One region of the Paenarthrobacter sp. NPDC056912 genome, then DNA from elsewhere that is predicted to be linked to it. Evidence: riboswitches for the same ligand, from Rfam matches in the RefSeq annotation. Region 1 holds a riboswitch; each other region holds the start of a gene.
The links. A riboswitch is a leader RNA that binds a small molecule or an ion and turns the genes downstream of it on or off. The one in region 1 is predicted to bind thiamine pyrophosphate.

Region 1 (2,195 bases):
GATCCTCGCGGCGGCGGGAGTCAGGAGGACTCCGTGGCGGAAGAAGCCGGTGGCGATCACGAGGCCACTGATGTCCGCCTCGGCGCCGGCAGCGCGCCCGAGGAGCGGGGCATTGTCCGGAGTACCGGGCCTGGCACGCGCCGTTGCTTCGATGAGTTCAAGTTCAGCGACGGCGGGGACCAGGACTTGTGCATCCCGCAGGAGCTGGTAAACCCCTCCCGCGGACACGGCATCGGACGAGGCAGATAAACCGTCCTCGCGCTGGGTCGCCCCGACTACTACGGTTCCGTCTTCCCGGGGCACGATGTAGACAGGGACGCCTCGAACCATTCCGCGGACGGTTGAGGTGATCAAGGGTTGCAGATGCGCGGGAACACGCAGCCGGAGGATGTCACCATAGACAGGCCGCAGTGGAAGGTTAAGCTCCTGGGGGAGGCCGGCCAAATGCGCGGCGCCCAAGCCGTTGGCCACCACGGTTTCGTTGGCCAGGACCACTCCCCCGGTTTCCAACTCGACCCCTGAGACCCGCGGACCATCCCAGAGCAAACCCCTTGCCGTTGCACTGATCGCAAAGCCGTCGGCCGCCCCCGGCAGCCAGGTCCGAGACCCTGGCGTATGGTGACCCAGCCCGGCCAGAAGCCGACGCGCCAGCTTGCGGGGGTCAACCTGGTGATCGGCCGGGATGTCGAAAGCACAGGATATCTGCGGACTGAGGAGCGGTTCACGTCCCCTCGCGTCCCGCAGGGACAGCGGTTCCACGGCGAGGCCGGATGCCTGCTGCACCAGGCGGAGGTCTGCGAGCGCGCGGCGGTCGGCGGCGTCGGCACCCACGGCGAGCGTCGACGTCGTGCGGTAGCCGGTGCTTTCCCCGCCGCCAGGGAGGTTGGCTATGAAGGCGGGCCACAACCGTGACGACTCGAGCATGAGTTCCAAGAGGTCTTCCTCCTGGTAGTGCAATTCGCTGACCGGCGCGAGCATACCGGCGGCGGCGAAGGTGGCCCCCGTTGCCGGCGCAGGGTCAATGAGTGCCACGGAGTAGCCCCGCCGCCGCGCTTCGTGGGCAATGCCCAGGCCAATGATGCCCGCTCCGATCACTGCGACGTCAGCAAGGATGGGCGGTGCGGTGCTTGGGGTTTGGCGGGAATCTGCCATTCGGTTCCTTCCCTACGCCGGTACTAGCCGGATCAGGTCAAGCGGTCGGCGCTGAAGCCCTCTCAGCCGGACGGTCATATGACGAACGTCGCGGCTCCCGCAGTACGTGCTTAGTTTAGAGGAACTACTCTGGTATCCATGACCCAGCATGATGTCCACACCACTGCCCGCCTCTACTTATGCACCGACGCCCGCAAAACCCAGGGCGATTTTGAAGACTTCGTCGATGCCGCATTTGAAGGCGGCGTGGACATCATCCAACTCCGCGACAAGACGCTTGAGGCCGCCGAGGAATTGGAGATCCTGGAAGTCCTGCACAAGGTCGCGCACCGGCACGGGCGTCTCTGGGCAGTCAACGATCGAGCCGATGTCGCCAGTATTTCCGGGGCTCCCGTGTTCCACATCGGCCAAAAGGACCTCCCGCTCAAAGCCGCCCGCCACCTCCTCCACGACCCCTCTGTCATCGGCCTTTCCACGCACACGCCGCGGCAGATTGACGCAGCCATCGCGGCTTCGCCGGGCCAAAGCGGACTGGACTATTTCTGTGTTGGTCCGGTCTGGGCAACTCCCACAAAACCCGGCCGCGAAGCGGTCGGCCTGGATTTGGTCACATATGCCGCGGAAGCCGTCAAACGTGCTGACGAGGACACCGTGGGGGGTTTGCTCCTGCCTTGGTTCGCCATTGGCGGGATCGACCTCACCAACGTTGAGCAGGTGCTCGCAGCGGGGGCTAGCAGGATCGTCGTCGTGCGCGCCATCACCGAAGCGGAAGACCCGACGGCGGCCGCCAAGGCGCTGCTCTCGGCGTTGGACGCTGCCTGAACCTCAGGCGGTCAGCCCTAGGCCCGTCATACGGCGGGCATGCCTTTCGGCGAGCCCTGCCGTCAGTTGGCTGACAGCGGCGCGGGCGTCTCCGCCGCTCCTCAGCATCGGCCCAAGGCGGGGGTGTTCCAAACCGACACGCTGAGCCTGTGTCAACGCCTCACCCACTAGTCGGCGTCCCCACAGCGCCAACCGGGACGCCAGCCGCGGGTCGTCGGCCA
Region 2 (2,195 bases), on a different contig from region 1:
ATGTCGTCATTGCCTGTGGGTGGCTTGTTGCCAGTGGCCTTTTCCCACCCTTTGTTGACCAGTTTGCTGCCGACGAAGCCCGCTCCCAGGCTCACTCCGGCACCTAACAGCTTGAAGAAGAGGTTCATGCCCTCAGCCTAGCTGTAATGGCAGCGCCGGTAGTGCTAGCCGCGGTTTTCCCGCGCCTTCAGGAAGGCTGCCATGGAGCCTGGCCCCGCCAGGACGGGGACCACGGCGTGATCTTCGGACCACACCCGCTCCACGCTTCCCAGCGCTGCCATTTCCTTTAGCAGGAAGTAGGTGGGCGGCATCAGCTTCAGGGTTCCGGCGGCCTCGGCGGCCAGAATGCCATCGACAGGCATCCACAACGACTGCCACGCCTCGGTGGTTTGGTGCTGTGGTTCGTCGCCCGGAGCAGGGTGGGCCACATAGAAGTAGGTATCGAACCGTTTGGGCATGTCGGTGGGGGTGATCCAGTTGGCCCAAGGTCGCAGGGATGTGGCGCGGATGCTCAGTCCGGCTTCTTCACGGACTTCGCGGATTGCCGCCGTCAGTACCGTCCCCGCGTTCTTGGCCGCTTGGGTGTGATCCGTGCCGATGGAGCTCAAGTGCCAGTCATCGGCATGGCGTTGCAGAAGCTCCGCCGGGTACTCCCAACCGTCGTGGTCGGCAGCATCCACGCGGCCACCAGGGAACACCACCATGCCGGCGGCGAAGTCCATGGTTGACACCCGGTGTTGGACGAAGGCTTCGAGCCCGCCCGGGGCGTCCCGGAGCAGGATGACGCTGGCGGCCAGGCGCGGCCGGGGCGCGGAGTCCGTACCAGGCACGTCCCCTTGAGGAAGGTCTGTCATGAAAATGTGCCCCTTTGCCGCGGTGGATTCTGCGGTTTCATTCTCGCAGGTTCCGTTGTGGGGCCTGGTGTGCGTGCAAACCCGGGGGAGGAGGGCGCAGAGCGGGCCTCGCAACAGAGGAACGCGTTTGTGACTAGACAAAAGCGCCCGCCACGGCCCGCAGGTGTAAACTGAACCAGCCCACAAGGGCAGATTTGATAACGACAGGGGAGCGCCGCCGTCGGGCTCTGCAGAGATGCAGAACACCGCGAGGGCGCTGAGAGTGCGGACAGCCGCAGACCCTCGAACCTGATCCGGTTAGTACCGGCGCAAGGGAGTCGAGCTTCTCAGAGTGTCCGGATCCGGGCGGCGCAGGCCGGTTGGAAATCCGGGGAGCACTTTCCCCTCCTGTAACCTCAGGAGGCAGAAAAATGACCACGGTAAACGTGAAGAAGACCAGTTATAACTGGCGTGTAGTAGACATCGTAGTGGCGGCCCTCATCGCCATCGCAGGCGGCGTGATCTTCTGGGCCTGGTCCCAGGGCGCCGCGATCGTATCCATCCCCATGAACGCGACGTATCCGCCGCTCACCGGCCTGATCGCCGGTGGCTGGATGATCCCTGCCGTCCTGGGCATGCTCATTATCCGCAAGCCCGGCGCGGCCCTGTTCTGCGAAGCCGTTGCCGCCACGGGCGAGCTCATCATGGGCTCGCAATACGGCACCACCGTGCTCATCTCCGGCGTCCTCCAGGGCCTCGGCGCCGAGCTGATCTTCGCTGCGTTCCGCTACAAGAAGTTCAACTTGCCCACGGCACTCCTTGCCGGCGCAGGAGCCGGACTCTTCTGCGGACTCAACGACTCCTTCCTGCCGTGGGGCTGGAACATCGCTTACGAGGCAATCGACAAGCTTGCCTACATCACGTTCACCACCATCTCCGGCGCAATCATCGCGGGCGGGGTGTCCTGGATCGCCACCCGCGGCCTGGCCACGACCGGCGTCCTGAGCTCCTTCGCGTCCCGCAAGGCCGCTTCGGAGCCAGTCTTCAGCTGATGCCCGCCACCAACAGCCGCACGGTGAGGCCTGCCGCCATCTCAGCCGAGGGCTGGGGATGGCGGCATGCCGGCCGGGCCCAGCCTGCCATCCAGGGCCTGGACCTCCGGATCGAACCCGGCGAACGGGTGCTGCTGCTGGGTCCTTCGGGCGCCGGCAAATCGACGCTCCTGCATGCCCTCGCCGGGGTGTTGGGCGACGAGGAAGACGACTCGGACGAGACCGGCTCGCTGCTGATCGACGGCGTTACTCCCCGCGAGCAGCGTGGCCGCGCCGGCCTCATGCAACAGGACCCGGAAACGCAAGTGGT
Region 3 (2,195 bases), on a different contig from region 1:
GCCCGGGTCCCTCCACCATGACCTGCACATCGAATTCCCAGGCCCTCCGGGTGAGCTCGGCAAGGGTGTCCAGTTCGGCGAACTGGGCTGCGTCGTTGGCGTCGGCGATGGCGCCGGGACGCAAGCCATCGCCCAAGGAAAAGGCGACGTCGTACTGGGCGAAGATTTCGCATAGCTCGTCGAAATGCGTGTAAAGGAAGTTCTCCTGGTGGTGCGCCAGGCACCAGCCGGCCATGATCGAACCACCACGGGACACGATCCCCGTGACCCGGTTGGCCGTCAGCGGCACATACCTAAGGAGCACGCCGGCGTGAATGGTCATGTAGTCCACACCTTGCTCGCATTGCTCGATGACGGTGTCCCGGAAGATCTCCCACGTGAGTTTGTTGGCCTCTCCGTTGACCTTTTCCAAGGCCTGGTAGATGGGCACGGTTCCGATGGGCACGGGGGAGTTTCGGATGAGCCATTCGCGCGTGGTGTGGATGTCATCGCCGGTGGACAGGTCCATGACAGTGTCCGCGCCCCATTGCGTTGCCCACTGCAGTTTGTCGACTTCCTCCGCGATGGAACTCGTCACGGCCGAATTCCCGATGTTCGCGTTGATTTTCACCAGGAAGGCCTTTCCGATGATCATCGGCTCGGATTCCGGATGGTTGATGTTATTGGGAATGATGGCCCGTCCCGCTGCCAGTTCGCTCCTGACCAGCTCTACGTCGCAGTTCTCGCGCAGCGCCACAAACCGCATTTCCGAAGTCACGACGCCCTGCCTGGCGTAGTGCATCTGGGTGACGGTCCTACCTTCGACGGCGCGCCGGGGCACCGGTTGCGCCCCCTTCCACTCCGCGGATGCCGCGCCCCGCCGAACCGCTGACTTGCCGTCGTCGAACAGGTTCCGCTCGCGGCCCCGGTAGCTTTCGGTATCGCCGCGGGCTTCCACCCAGGATTCCCTGAAGGGCGCCAAGCCCACCACGGGATCACTTCCCGGGCCTGAGGTCCTGTAGACCCGCAGTGGAGCATTGGCCTGTCCACTGGGGGAGGGCTCCAAGGCGATCTCCGTGACGGGTACACGGATTCCGTTGCCCGGGTCCTCCAGGTAGGCCAGCGAATGGGATTTCAGGGACTGCGTGACGGCACCGCTTGCGGCTGGAGCGGAGTGGTTTTGGGCAGGGCTGTGCTGTGTTTCTGTGGTTCTCAAGGATTACTCACTTCCTTCGCCGGCATTACCCGGACAGGTTCAACGGTCGCAGACTGCGTCAGTCCGATCTCAGCCCCTGCAGGGGCCCCCGTGTGGTCGTAGATGAAGCTACCACAGCTCCGAACGTGCACCCAGTCACATGGCCCGCAAGCGTCGGCGGTGCGGCTGCCGACTAGGCTTTTGCCATGGCCAATATCATCGAATTCAGCGGATCCGTCCTCGTTGCAGCTGACGACGAGCGGGAGGGAATGTGGTCCGTCGACGGTGTCCTGACGTTCGTACGGCCAACCGCGGCGCCGGACGAGGTGCTGGATGGCTGGGTCTTGCCGGGCCTGGTTGATGCGCATTGCCACATCGGACTGGGAGCAGGCGGAGCCGTTGATGAGGCGACCACCCTCGCTCAGGCCCAAGCGGACCTCGACGCCGGAACGCTGCTGATCCGGGACGCCGGATCGCCCAGCGACACCCGCTGGGTCCAACAACGGATGGACTTGCCACGCTTGATCCGGGCCGGCCGACACATCGCCAGGAGCCGGCGCTACCTTCGCGGGCTGGGCCACGAGGTTGAACCCGGGCAACTGGTGGAGACTGTCCGGAAGGAAGCCAGGGCAGGCGATGGATGGGTGAAACTGGTGGGCGACTGGATAGACCGGGGCGTTGGTGACTTGGCGGCCTCATTCCCGGCCAACCTCGTGAAGGACGCCATAGCTGCCGCCCACGATGAGGGTGCCAGAGTGACCGCCCATTGTTTCGCCGAGGACACGATCGACCACATGTTGGATGCCGGCATTGACTGCATCGAACACGCCACCGGCCTCTTGCCCAGGCACATTCCACGATTGGTGGAGCAGTCGGTGCCCATTGTTCCCACCTTGGTGAACATCGCGACGTTCCCTGACATTGCCAACCAAGCTGCGCCAAAGTTTCCGAGGTACGCCGACCACATGATGCGCCTTTGGGAACGCAGGAAGGAACGGGTGCTGGAGGCGTTCGAGGCGGG
Region 4 (2,195 bases), on a different contig from region 1:
GAAGTGATCAACGGGACCGCTTCCCTGTCCTACCTCAAGGGCGTCGGAGGCTGTCAGCGCCTGAATCAACCATGGCTTTACTTCCCGCAAGGAAGCTTCCCAGTCACCCTTGCGGGCCTGCACTGTTGCCAGCGCGGACGACAGGGAACAGCCCGTGCCGTGGCTGTTCATGGTCTCAACGCGCGGGCCGGCCACCTCGACCACGTCCTGGCGCAACAGCCCGCTGGTGTTGACCAGCGCGTCAGGGCACTCGGATCCGGCCAGGTGGCCGCCCTTCACCAGGACGGTATTTCCGCATTCAGCGACCAGCCGCTTGCCTTGGTCCAGAGCAGATGCCCAATCAGGCGCCTCAGGTTCTCCCAGCAGCATGGCAAGCTCGGGAAGGTTGGGAGTAACCAGGTCCGCCAACGGCAGGAGGGCACGCAAGGCTGTCTCTGCCGATTCACGCAAGAGACGGTCACCGCTGGTGGCTACCATCACCGGATCAAGGACCACGACGGCGGGGCGCACATCCTCGAGCCAGCTGCGGACCTCGTTGATGACGGCTGCGTCGCCGAGCATCCCGATCTTGACGGCATCTATGGTGATGTCGCCGCTGATGGCGTCCAACTGTTGGCGGAGAAACTCCACTGGAGGCACGTGCACCGCACGGACGCCCAGGGTGTTTTGCGCCGTGAGGGCCGTAATGGCAGCCATTCCGTATCCACCATGGGCAGCGATGCTCTTCAGATCCGCTTGGATTCCAGCGCCGCCCGAAGGATCGGACCCGGCGATGCTCAGCACCCTCGGGGTTGTCCGGCCGGAAGACGGCAACCGGTAGACGGGAGAATATGACAATACAGTCACTGGGGACATCCCTTCGCCGGTGCTAACCGGACAGGTTCAACGGGTCTGGATCTCAGCCTGGCCCAATGCCTGGCACCCCGTGTCAAATACCTAGCCTAGCCGGGAAGCACCGCCGCCCGGGAACTGCGCCGCCGAGCAGCGTGGATGTGACCGCACTGGTTCCTGCGGTGTCGGCAAGGAACCGGCAAGGAATCCGGATGGACCTGCGGGACAACAAAGGGCCCTGCAGCGTCCGTTGGAAACGGAGTTTGCAGGGCCCTTCTCATGGCTTTGAACCTCTAGAGTTCGGAAGCAGGCACTCCGACACCCAGGATGATGGGCTCATCCGCGGGCGCCTTCTTGGCTGGTTCCACGGGAGCCTTGGCCTCATGGGCCGTCCCACCCGCGGCTGGCGCCGATACTTCGTGGTGTTCCACGCTGGTCTCATTAGCTGCGCCCTGGGCCCGGCTGGCGCTGCGGTTCCGGCGGCCACGACGACCCCGTGCAGGAGCAGCGGCTTCGGGATCTTCGTCAACCGTTGCGGCTGCAACGGCCTCCGGCGCAGATCCCGCGCTGGCTGGCTGTTCCTCGAGCACCGGAGCTGCTCCCAGGTGGGAGAACGCTTCGGCCAGAAGGTCAAGGCTCATGGCGGGCTTGGTCGCCTGCGGTTCCTCATGGTGTTCAACGAACGGCAACGCCACCTCTTCCCCGCCAAACCTGAGGACAGGAGCAGACCTGGCTTCGCGGGCGGCTGCGTCCTCAGCGTCTTTGGCTGTGACATCTCCGGAAACCTGCTCACCGGCAGGCTGGTGCTGTCCCGCTGCCTGTGCGAGCTCCTCAGCACGGTGGACTTCGTCATCGTGCAGGTGCGCAGCGTGCGCGGCTGCGGCAATGGTAGCCAGCGCTGCCCTGGTTGCATCAGCCTTCGCCTGACGCACCGGATCCACGGTCTCAGGGGCCGTAGACGGTGCTGCCGGTGCCGACGCCGGGGTGTGAACCGGCGCGGGTGCTTCTGCTACGGCTTGCCCCCCGCCCTTGCCGCGACGGCGCTTGCGTTCCGTCCGGGCAGCCGGAGGCTGGGATTCGGTGTGGGGCCGGTGCTGCTCGGCGGCTACCACGTTGGCCCGCCGATGCTCCACGGGTTCATCGTGCGTCACGATGCCACGGCCGGCACAGTGCTCGCACTGCTCGCCGAAGACCTCAAGGAGGCCCGTTCCCATGCGCTTACGGGTCATCTGGACAAGGCCGAGTGACGTCACTTCGGCGACTTGGTGCTTGGTGCGGTCGCGGCCAAGGCACTCGACCATGCGGCGAAGGACCAGGTCACGGTTGGACTCGAGCACCATGTCGATGAAGTCGATGACGATGAT

Region 2: it holds a riboswitch for thiamine pyrophosphate, as region 1 does, so the genes downstream of both, ACFRJ9_RS03810 (ECF transporter S component) here and thiO (glycine oxidase ThiO) in region 1, are expected to answer to the same signal.
Region 3: it holds a riboswitch for thiamine pyrophosphate, as region 1 does, so the genes downstream of both, thiC (phosphomethylpyrimidine synthase ThiC) here and thiO (glycine oxidase ThiO) in region 1, are expected to answer to the same signal.
Region 4: it holds a riboswitch for thiamine pyrophosphate, as region 1 does, so the genes downstream of both, thiD (bifunctional hydroxymethylpyrimidine kinase/phosphomethylpyrimidine kinase) here and thiO (glycine oxidase ThiO) in region 1, are expected to answer to the same signal.

What each region holds. Positions count from the first base shown of each region.
Region 1 covers NZ_JBHUCD010000028.1:27,557-29,751, reverse strand. Annotated here, with positions in the region: gene thiO (glycine oxidase ThiO) at 1-1,152, opposite strand, end outside; TPP riboswitch at 1,144-1,263, opposite strand; gene thiE (thiamine phosphate synthase) at 1,291-1,974, shown strand; gene ACFRJ9_RS22250 (ferritin-like fold-containing protein) at 1,978-2,195, opposite strand, start outside.
Region 2 covers NZ_JBHUCD010000002.1:382,956-385,150, reverse strand. Annotated here, with positions in the region: gene ACFRJ9_RS03820 (DUF4235 domain-containing protein) at 1-128, opposite strand, end outside; gene ACFRJ9_RS03815 (NUDIX domain-containing protein) at 165-854, opposite strand; TPP riboswitch at 1,050-1,187, shown strand; gene ACFRJ9_RS03810 (ECF transporter S component) at 1,265-1,885, shown strand; gene ACFRJ9_RS03805 (ABC transporter ATP-binding protein) at 1,885-2,195, shown strand, end outside.
Region 3 covers NZ_JBHUCD010000017.1:114,308-116,502, forward strand. Annotated here, with positions in the region: gene thiC (phosphomethylpyrimidine synthase ThiC) at 1-1,195, opposite strand, end outside; TPP riboswitch at 1,190-1,297, opposite strand; gene ACFRJ9_RS17980 (amidohydrolase family protein) at 1,381-2,195, shown strand, end outside.
Region 4 covers NZ_JBHUCD010000003.1:236,180-238,374, forward strand. Annotated here, with positions in the region: gene thiD (bifunctional hydroxymethylpyrimidine kinase/phosphomethylpyrimidine kinase) at 1-855, opposite strand, end outside; TPP riboswitch at 838-936, opposite strand; gene ACFRJ9_RS05135 (Rne/Rng family ribonuclease) at 1,125-2,195, opposite strand, start outside.